2 regions of the Shewanella sp. 10N.286.51.B2 genome follow, and region 1 is predicted to be linked to the other one. Evidence: predicted binding sites of a transcription regulator. Region 1 holds the regulator's gene; the other holds the start of a gene.
What was found. Region 1 encodes ArgR, which controls arginine synthesis, uptake and breakdown. Its sites were predicted from a motif close to ANTGAATANNTATTCANT; they were not measured.
Positions count from the first base shown of each region.

Region 1 (5,578 bases):
TACTTGATAACCATTGTACTGAGTTATTAATGCTTTACCCTTAGCGGTAAAGGCTTTTAAATCAGCTTCAGTCCACCAATCACGCATGTTACCTTCGCCATCAAATTTAGCGCCTTGATCATCAAACCCGTGGCCCATTTCGTGGCCAATGACTGCACCAATGCCGCCGTAGTTTACCGCGTCATCAGCTTCAAGGTTGAAAAATGGTGGCTGTAAAATAGCTGCAGGGAAGACAATCTCGTTCATGGTTGGATTGTAATAAGCATTAACGGTTTGCGGCGTCATGTGCCACTCGCCTTTATCAATTGGCTGACCAAGTTTTGCGATATCTTTGTTATGAGAAACAACCGCAGAACGTTTAATGTTGCCGTGTAAATCATCGGCTGCAATAGTGAGTTTGCTGTAGTCTTCCCACTTATCAGGGTAACCAATTTTAGGATTGAATTTAGCCAGCTTATCTTTAGCTGCAACTTTAGTGTCTTCGCTCATCCAATCCAATGATTCGATGCTAGTGCCGTAAGCGCCACGTAAATTTTCAACCAATTGGCTCATACGGGTTTTTGCTTCTGGTACAAAGTGACGTTTTACATACACTTTACCGACAACTTCACCCAAGGTGCCACTGACTGTGCTTACGCCGCGCTTCCAGCGAGGTTGTTGCTCTTCTTGGCCATTAAGTGTTTTTGAGAAAAACTCGAAGTTTTCATTATCAAGCGCTTCAGATAAGTGACTCGCATTATGAGTGAGTGCCATCCAGGTCATGTAGGTTTTCCAAGTATTAAGATCATTGTCTTTAATTACTTGGTTCATGCCTTCAATAAAGCTTGGTTGGTTAATGATGATGTCAGACTGCTTATCACCACCAAGGGCTGCTAAATAGCCATCCCAGTTAATGTCTGGTGCTAAGGTCGCTAAATCTTTAACTTGATAAAGATTATAAGTTTTAGTGCTGTCGCGGGTTTCAACTACATCCCAATGTTGCTCAGCGATAGCGGTTTCTAATGCTAAAACCGTTTGCGCTGCTTGCTTGCCATTTTCAAGGCCGGCAAGGTCAAACATCTTCTCGATATGCTCAAGGTATTTGCTACGAATATTAACGAAGCGCTCTTCTTCATTGAAGTAGTAATCTTTTTCAGGAAGGCTAAGACCATATTGCCAAATATGGGTGGCGTAACGGCTTGAATCTTTAGCATCAACATTGACATAAAACGCTAATGGTGTGCCGCCACCATTAACTTGGCTTTCGCCAAAATAGGCGGTTAATTCATTTTTATCTTTTAGCGCGGCAATTTGGGCAAATTCAGCTTGGATTGGGCTAATACCTAATTTATTTAAGGTTTCAACATCCATAAATGAACGGTAAAGATCGGCCACTTTTTGCTCATCAGTACCCATTTTAAGATCTGGGTTTGCACTGACATCTTCGATGATGGCTTTAACGTCGTCACGGGCATTTTCGCGCAAGTCGTAAAAGGCGCCGATATTGGTGCGGTCACCAGGGATTTCCGCGGTGTTTAACCAGCCGCCATTTACGTAGAGGTAAAAATCATCTTGTGGGCGAACTGACTTGTCCATATTGTCAAAGCTAATACCTGAGGTAAGGGCTTTTTCAACGGCAACTGCGGTTTCTGTTTTAGCGACTTCTGGTGCTGCGGATTCAGTGACTGCTTTATCTGAATTGCAGGCACTAAGGCCTGCGATAAGTGAGGCGCAAAGCCCACCGATAACTAGCTTTTTCATGTTGTTTCCCTATGCATTGAAGAGTGAAGCCTTTTTATCGGCCTTAATTTTGAGCTGTTTTTATTGTTCACTGCCTTAAGACAGTTTTATGTGACCAACATGTTAAGTCTTAACAGGGGCACTTAACAAGGGCTAAGGCTAGGCTTTTAGTGATAAATTGAGCATTTATTGACTGTGTTGTGTAACTAAAAATTACCAGAATGTTACAGTGGCCATTTATCGTTTTCTATTTGCTAGCCAACAGCTCATAATAGCGACCAATTAGTTTTCACTTGGTTTTATATATGCGTTTAGACAAATTTATCTGCGAGAGCACCGAGCTGACTCGTTCATTAGCAAAAAGAGTTATCAAGTCAGGTGAAGTGACCTGTAATGGTGACGTGGTTAAAGACGCGAGCTTTAAAGTGAAAGATGATACTGAAGTGTGTATCGAAGGTCGTCAAATTAAGATCGTGGGCGAGCGCTACATCATGATGCACAAGCCTGTTGATACCATTTGCTCAACCATTGATGAAGAATATCAATCGGTGTTGGGATTAATGGATATTGAAAAAGTCGATACCCTGCATATTGCTGGGCGTTTAGATGTGGACACCACAGGTTTGGTGCTGATCACCAGCGATGGCCAGTGGTCACATAAAATCACCTCACCTAAAAAAGATTGCGGTAAACGTTACCTTATCGAAGCTGCTGCATCACTTGATCCTGCATTGGTGGAAACCTTTGCCGAAGGGATCCAATTAAAAAGTGAAGACGGCTTAACTAAACCGGCGCTGCTAGAGATCATTGATGAATACCATGCCAGATTAACTATCAGCGAAGGTAAGTACCATCAAGTGAAGCGTATGTTTGCTGCTGTGGGGAATCGGGTGGTCAATTTACATCGTGAAGCTGTGGGTGAAATTGAACTTGATGCTGATTTAGAAGAAGGCGAATGGCGTTTTCTCACCGATGCTGAAATCGCCTCAATTTAACACTTACGCACTGTTAAAACCAAAAAAGCAGCCTAAGGCTGCTTTTTTAATGGCTCAATAAATCGTGAAGGTGTTATTTGCTAAGAGGGCTATTCACTATAGCCAAACAGTGATTTTACCGTTTCTAAGGTATCATCAATGGTTTTGATACTTGAAGGACAAATAAAGATAGTGTCATCACCAGCAATAGTCCCCAAAATCCCTTCAGGCTTACCTATCGAGTCTAATAATCGGGCAATAAGCTGCGCTGCGCCGGGGCTGGTTCTGACTACGATCATCGCTTGGTTATGATCCACATCCAATACCAAGTTTTTAACAGGGCTGCCTGCTGTTGGCACACCTAACTCAGCGGGTAAACAATATACCATTTCTTGCTTAGCATTACGGGTACGTACTGCACCAAACTTACTTAGCATACGGGAAACTTTTGACTGGTTAATATTGCCAAAACCTTCTGCTTGCAGTGCGATTACGATTTCACTTTGGCTACCAAAGCGCTCTTCCTTTAATATCGACTTAAACGTCTTTACGAGTTCATCCTGATTCTTAGTCGCTGGCATATTTTTTTCGTCTTATAGTAATTTTTAAAAAGAATAGATTTTATTCAAAAAAGTAGCTCATTCTGAATAGATAAACGCATCAAGTCAAGAAATAAGCTAAATTGGTGAATAAAAATTCATTTTAGCTATTACTGGCTAAATTAGTCATTATTTATATACATATCATAGAATAAGGAAATTAGTGTGATCTACTAAGGGATAATTGAAATCCTCGCTGTGATCCAGTAATGTGACGCCACAAGAAAACATGATCTGTGTCACAGACCAGACTGAAGTCAATCACTAGAACGTAATTGGAGATCATCATGAAAGTAGCTGTACTTGGTGCTGCTGGCGGTATCGGCCAGGCCTTAGCTTTACTATTAAAAACTCAACTTCCTGCAGGTTCAGAGTTGTCTTTATATGACATCGCTCCTGTTACTCCAGGTGTTGCAGTTGACTTAAGCCACATCCCTACAGATGTAAAAGTGGCTGGTTTTGCTGGTGAAGACCCAACTCCTGCGCTAGTTGGCGCTGATGTTGTTCTTATCTCTGCAGGTGTTGCGCGTAAGCCTGGTATGGATCGCTCAGATCTATTTAATATCAATGCGGGTATCGTAAGAAACCTTATTGAAAAAGTGGCGGCAACTTGCCCTAAAGCATTAATTGGCGTTATCACTAACCCAGTAAATACTACTGTTGCTATTGCGGCTGAAGTACTTAAAAAAGCAGGTGTTTACGATAAGAACCGTTTATTCGGTGTGACGACACTTGATGTTATCCGCTCTGAAACCTTCATCGCTGACCTTAAAGGGCTAAACGTTGCTGATGTAAACATCAACGTTATTGGTGGCCACAGTGGTGTGACTATTCTGCCACTTCTTTCACAAGTTGAAGGCGTAAGCTTTACTGATGAAGAAGTTGCAGCGCTAACAACACGTATCCAGAATGCGGGTACTGAAGTTGTTGAAGCTAAAGCGGGTGGCGGTAGTGCGACTCTGTCTATGGGTCAAGCGGCATGTCGCTTTGGCCTATCATTGGTTCGCGGCCTACAAGGCGAAGCTAACGTGGTTGAATGTGCTTATGTTGATGGCGGCAGTGAACATGCTGACTTCTTCGCACAACCTGTATTACTTGGTAAAAACGGCGTAGAAAAAGTATTACCATACGGCGATGTTAGCGCATTTGAAGCTAATGCCCGTGATGCAATGCTTGATACATTAAACGGCGACATCAAACTTGGTGTTGAGTTCGTTAAGTAAATTTAAGCTTATCAATTATTGATAACTTGATTTACCGATAAAAATGCGAAGCCTTTGGCTTCGCATTTTTGTTGCTGACAGGCTAAAGTTGCTGCAAGGGAAAAAGACCTAAGCCCTTTACCAACTAATCAGTTTTCCTTGCCAATCAATAAAGCTGGCTTGTCCATCGTAGTAAATTCGGTCAATTTCAGCGTTGTCATCTTCACTACTTTCGCTTCCAGCTTCCAGCTTCCTTAATTGCGTTATTGATATTCAGTAATTGCGACGCGACAAATTCAGCAGTAAATAATTTTTCAGCGGGCACTTTGGCCTGAAAAGGTTTGGATAATGGGGTGTCTGTGGTGCCGGGATGAAAAGCAATGAGCTTTACGTTTTTGGCACGCCGAGCATATTCAATCGCCGCGGTTTTAATTAGCATGTTTAGCGCAGCTTTTGAAGCGCGATAGCTATACCATCCTCCCAAGCGATTATCACTAATACTGCCTACTCGGGCGCTGAGCACATTAATAATACAGCCCTGTTTACCTGCAACCAGTTTGACTAAATACTGTAGCCACAGCATAGGGGTAATGGTGTTTGACTCAAACAAAGCCTGCATTGCCTCAGGGTTAACATCTTCTAAGCGCTTTTCAGGGGCTATTGTTTTAAAGGGGAGAGTTTTAGAAACTGTGTTTTCTGAGGCGCTCCCTGTTGCTGCGCCAGTCATTTGATACTGATTGTGCAATCTGCCATTACAAATAAATACCCGAGTAATTTTACCTTTAAACGGCTGCAATTGCTGGCACAGTGTGGCAATGGCGTCTGCTGAATAATCGCAGCTAATATGTTGCTGAGTTATGGGGTTAGTACTTTCATTAGCCAATTTCGTCTCAGCAGTTGCAGATTGGCTGATACTGATGAGGTGCTTTATGTCAGTTGCCGTATCTTGCTTAATCAGTGCTGCAATAATGGCCTTTGCAATCCCAGAAGATGCACCAATGATTAACGCAACTGAGCCTGAATTTGCAGTGAATGATTGGCTCAAGTAAATCTCCTTGGGTTGATGGCTGATTGTAGCTATGGC
Region 1 covers NZ_JBFRKH010000041.1:16,894-22,471, reverse strand. Annotated here, with positions in the region: gene AB4140_RS11275 (M13 family metallopeptidase) at 1-1,740, opposite strand, end outside; gene rsuA (16S rRNA pseudouridine(516) synthase RsuA) at 2,025-2,714, shown strand; gene argR (transcriptional regulator ArgR) at 2,804-3,274, opposite strand; gene mdh (malate dehydrogenase) at 3,580-4,515, shown strand; gene AB4140_RS11255 (SDR family NAD(P)-dependent oxidoreductase) at 4,721-5,539, opposite strand.

Region 2 (5,578 bases), on a different contig from region 1:
TACTTGGGGCATCTTCTGGTGCCACTGTCATGGTCCATACTTCTTTGCTTGGCTCATTCCACGGATCTTCTAACTCACCGCCTTCGTGAGAGATATGCCATGCGTTGGCATCACGGCTATAAATCTTAGTCGCTGACGCTGTAGTTTCAATATTTCTTTCAGCAAGGTAATCAAGCAAATCTTCACGGCTGACCATTGACCATTCACGCCAAGGCGCAATAACGGTTAACTCTGGTGCAAGTGCGGCAAAACAACCCTCGAAACGTACTTGGTCATTACCTTTACCGGTACAACCATGACATACCGCATCAGCGCCAACTTTACGGGCGACTTCTACTTGCGCCTTAGCAATAATTGGACGCGCCATTGAGGTACCCAGTAAGTACGTACCTTCATAGATAGCACCTGTGGCAATAGTCGGATAAATATAATCAGCCACCAGCTCTTCTTTTAAATCGACGATATAACACTCTGAAGCACCTGATGCGATGGCTTTTTCATATAAACCTTCAAGTTCTTCTGCACCTTGACCAACATCAGCACAAAAGGCGACAATTTCACAATTATCATAGGTTTCTTTTAGCCATGGGATAATCGCTGAGGTGTCTAATCCACCCGAGTAAGCTAATACGACTTTTTTAATATTTGGTTGTGCTGCAATTGACATGGTAATTCCTAACGTAAATTTGTTTTATAAAAGCTCGCTAACGCCAGCTGATGAAAATATGATTTATTAACCTAACAAAGTAACCAATACGGCGTTTTGTGCATGCATTCTGTTTTCTGCTTGCTGGAGGATAAGTGAACCTTCACCATCCACTACTTCTGCTGTTGCTTCCACTTCACGGTAAGCTGGCAAACAATGCATAAAGTAATTGGCACCTACCTTATTCATTAATTCACTATTAACTTGATAAGGCTTAAATTTCGCTTCAATTTCTGCCATTGAAGTATTGTCGCCCATTGAGATCCACGTATCTGTGTATATGGCATCTTGCGGGCCCATTTCACTCACATCCGAGGTCAAGATAAGCTTGCCACCATGCTTGGCAGCCAAAGCTTGTACTTCACAGACAATATTGCCGTCAGGGAAGTGGCCTGGCGGGCAAACTACAGTCATGGTCGCACCTAAGATAGCAGCGCCATACATCAAAGAGTGTGTCACATTGTTACCATCACCTAGGTAAGCTAATTTCACTTTACTTACATCATCAAACTTCTCTGATAAGGTCAAAAAGTCTGCTAAGCCTTGGCAAGGGTGGTACAAATTACATAGCGCATTAATCACCGGAACTGACGCATGTTCAGCAAGACCCGCAATAGTTGTATGCGAAAAAGTTCTTGCTACAATCGCATCTGCCCAGCACGAAATGTTAGTCGCAAAATCAGATACTGGCTCACGTTTGCCTAATACACCATTTTGTTGATCAAGATAAACTGAATGACCACCTAGCTTGTTAATACCGATATCAAAACTTACTCGAGTACGCAGTGATGGCTTTTCAAATAACATCACCACACTTTTGCCTGCCAGCGCTTGATTATAATCAGCTGGGTTTGCTTTAATTTTTTTCGCCAAAGCCAGTAAGTCTAATAGCTGGGTTTGCGACAAGTCTTTAAGTGATAATAAGTGTTCCATTAGCTTTGCTCCTAAGGCTGAATTTGAGTGCCAACGGATTGTCCGTTAGTTAATGCTATTAATTGTTGGGGTTGTTTCCATGAGGCGACCTGTACGGCTTTGCCCATCCATTGAGCGACCTCTAATGCCGCTTCAACTTTTACTTTCATGCCTTTTTCAATCACACCTTGCTCCACAAGCGAGCTAATTTGTTGTTGATCTAATTGGGCAATTAACTCACCTTTAGCATCAAGTACACCGGGTACGTCTGACAATAACACCAGCTGACCGGCAACGAGTTTAGCTAATGCGGTAGCGGCTTGATCGGCATTGACATTCAGCATATCGCCCGCTGGTGAAATCGCGATTGAACTGCAAATAGGTAACCAGTTTTGCGACAATAAATAAGTTAAATAACTCGGATCATTCGGTGATACTTCCCCCACCAAACCTAACTTTTCATGTTTAATTTTGGCATTGACGATATTGCCATCAGCCAAGCTCATGCCCACACTGACGATGCCAGCTTTAATTGCCGCGGCCTGTAAAATTTTATTCGATGTGCCTGCCAAAGCGCCAACAACAATCGGGATCTGATCAGCAGGGGTAACACGCAGGCCCTCAAGCTTAATCGTTTGCTTGCCATTAGCTTCAAGCTGTTCATCGACCAAGCAACCACCGCCGTGAACAAAAATCACTTTCTGCCCTTGCTGCATCATTTCAGCAACTACTGACATCAACTCTGCCATGCCAGGCTCTGATTGCAACAGCGCGCCACCCACTTTAAGTACGATAACAGGGTTGGTATTAGACATAATCAAGGCTCCTGTTATAGACCGAAGTGAATATTAATGCACTGCAGACCTTGGCTTGCAGCGCCTTTCATTAAATTATCAATGGCGCTAGCGACCACTAGGTAATTGCTTTGCGGGTCAAACTTCCAGCCCACGATACAATTGGGTGTTAGCACCACATCATCGACTTTAGGAAATTGGTTATGCTTTACGCTCACCAGTGGCGAGTCATCATATACGCCATAAGCTTTAGCAATGTCAGCTTCTGTAGTACCCGCTTTAAGTTGCACAGTAATGGTGGCTAAAATTCCACGCTTAAAATTACCTAAATGCGGGGTAAAGATAACTTCTTGACCCAGCTGGGTGGCGATTTCTGGTTGATGTCTATGCCCTAATACACCATAGGGGGTTAAGCTGACTTCACAAAAACTGGTATGCAATTGGGCTTTTCTGCCTGCACCGGTCACACCACTGACTGCGTTAATTACAGGGTAAGCATCAGTTAACAATGGTTTTAATGGTTTTAGCGCTGTGAGTGATGCAGTTGGATAACAACCTGGCACAGCAATCATTTTGCTATTAGCAATGGCTTGCGCGTTCCATTCTGCTAGGCCGTAAACCGCATCAGCAAGCACTGCTGCTTGAGTATGTTCAAAACCATACCATTTAGGATATTGAGCGGTATCAGCAAACCGATATGCGCCACTTAAATCAAATACAGCTAAACCTTGGTTATAAAAGAATGCGGCCAATTCCAAACTAACTGAATGCTCTGTTGCTAATACAACAGCGTCAGCTTGATCAACGATGGCTTGTTTAGCATCAGCCGATAACGGTGACAGAGGAATTTGAATGTGTTGATAACTCGGGTATAGATCTGCTAATAACCGGTCTTTATCTAGGCTGTTTTCAGAAACATATAAGCCTTGGATCGATAGTGACGCTTGCGCATCAATAAGAGCGGTGATTTGTGCTCCGGTATAACCACTAGCACCAATTATTGCGATTTTTTTCATTATGTTGTCATCTTTAAGTCAGTAAACTATTAATTTTTATTTGAAATATGAGCAGGGTGCTCGAGATTAAAACTATCGTCGAGAATAGTTTACTTTGGGATCTGTTACAGTGAATTGAATCGCAATTACATACATATCTATAGTTCTTAAATATTTATCAAGTTATGGTGAATTCCTTAGCTGTTTGCTAGACTAACACAAAACATTACTTATGCAATAATTATGAATGATTATTTAATTAAATATTTATAAAAGGCCCTTATGAACTCACTACCAGAATTAAAAGATGCTTTTAAACAGTTGATTGCACTACCTTCAATCAGTGCCTTAGAAGTAGAACAAGATATGAGTAACCATGCAGTTATTGCACTGCTACAGTCTTGGTTTAGCGACATGGGGTTTGACTGCACAATTAGTACTGTCGCTGATAGCAGAGGTAAACAAAACCTTGTCGCCACCATTGGTTCTGGCAAAGGCGGCTTGTTATTAGCTGGCCACACCGATACCGTTCCCTTTGATGAAGGTCGTTGGAGCCAAAGTCCATTTGAATTAACTGAGAAAGACAATCGCTGGTATGGCCTAGGTACCTGCGATATGAAAGGCTTTTTTGCCCTAATCATGGAAGCGTTAAAAGACATCCCATTAACTGAGTTAAAGCGTCCATTACATATTTTTGCCAGTGCCGATGAAGAAACCACCATGAATGGCGCTAAAGCCTTTGCTGAATCAACATCTATAGCACCAGATTATGCCATTATCGGCGAGCCAACCAGCTTAAAGCCGGTGTATATGCATAAAGGCCATTTAGCCCAAGGTATTCGCGTTATTGGTCGCAGTGGTCATTCATCAGATCCTGCACGTGGGCTTAATGCCATCGAGATAATGCATCAAGTCACAGGTCAGTTAATAAAGCTCAAGCAACACTTAAGTGAAAACTACCGAGAAGATGCCTTTAGCGTGCCCTACCCAACCATGAACTTTGGCCATATTCACGGCGGCGATGCAGCCAACCGTATTTGTGGCTGCTGCGACTTACACCTTGATATTCGCCCACTGCCCGGTATTGAATTAGCTGATTTAGAGTTAATGGTCATTAACTACCTTGCTGAAATTAATAAGCAATATCCAGGCAGTATTGAAGTACGCACCTTATACCCAGGCTCTGAGTCATTTGCAGGAAAAGCTGATAGTTATTGGACCAAGCTGGTTACTGAGCTTGCTAATAGCCAAGCTGAAGTGGTTAATTACGCCACTGAAGCGCCTTATATAAATCAATTAGGCTGTCAAACATTAGTACTTGGCCCCGGGAGTATCAATCAGGCCCATCAGCCCGATGAATATATTGGCCTTGAATATTTAACCCCAACGGTTGAGCTCATTAAAAAACTGATTTATCAAGCTTGTATTAAATAACAACAAGCAGATTAATGGCTTTTGAATTTATCTCATCAGCCATTGACCAAGCAGTTGTCGCTCGCTATTGTGCTAAAGCTTATGGAAAAATTGTCACCGCTTATTAAGTAACTTATGGAGTAATTATGGCAGATCAAACCGCCGATATGTATGCATCCTTGCGTTCTAATGTCAGCAACTTAGGACAAATTTTAGGTGATACTATGCGCGATCATCTTGGTGAAGGTTTTCTCGAAAAGGTCGAGCAAATCCGCATTTTGGCTAAAGAATCCCGCCAAGGAAATGCAGAATCACGCCAACAGATGCTCATTTTACTCAACTCGCTTCCTGATGAAGAATTAGTTCCTTTTGCCAAAGCCTTCAATCAATTCCTTAATTTGGCGAATATCGCGGAGCAATTCCATACCATTAGCCGTAATTGTGATGAGCTTGTATGTACACCGGATCCAGTAGAGCAGCTACTTGGACGAATGCTTAACAGCAGCTCCAATGAGCAAGAGGTTATTCAGTGTCTTGAAAACCTCGATATCGATTTAGTACTCACAGCACATCCCACCGAGATTTCACGTCGCACCCTCATTCAAAAATACTCCGCGGTGGTCGATTGTCTGACAGAGCAAGAAAATCAGCAACTAACTGAGCGAGAAATAGGCCAATCTCATTTACGCTTACGCCAGCTCATCGCACAAATATGGCATACCAATGAAATTCGTCATGACAGGCCAACCCCTGTTGAT
Region 2 covers NZ_JBFRKH010000050.1:33,028-38,605, forward strand. Annotated here, with positions in the region: gene AB4140_RS13970 (argininosuccinate synthase) at 1-667, opposite strand, end outside; gene AB4140_RS13975 (ornithine carbamoyltransferase) at 734-1,639, opposite strand; gene argB (acetylglutamate kinase) at 1,651-2,433, opposite strand; gene argC (N-acetyl-gamma-glutamyl-phosphate reductase) at 2,448-3,428, opposite strand; gene argE (acetylornithine deacetylase) at 3,690-4,841, shown strand; gene ppc (phosphoenolpyruvate carboxylase) at 4,967-5,578, shown strand, end outside.
Region 2: argC (N-acetyl-gamma-glutamyl-phosphate reductase) is a predicted target of ArgR. The motif match lies at 3,650-3,667, and genes of this name have one in related genera.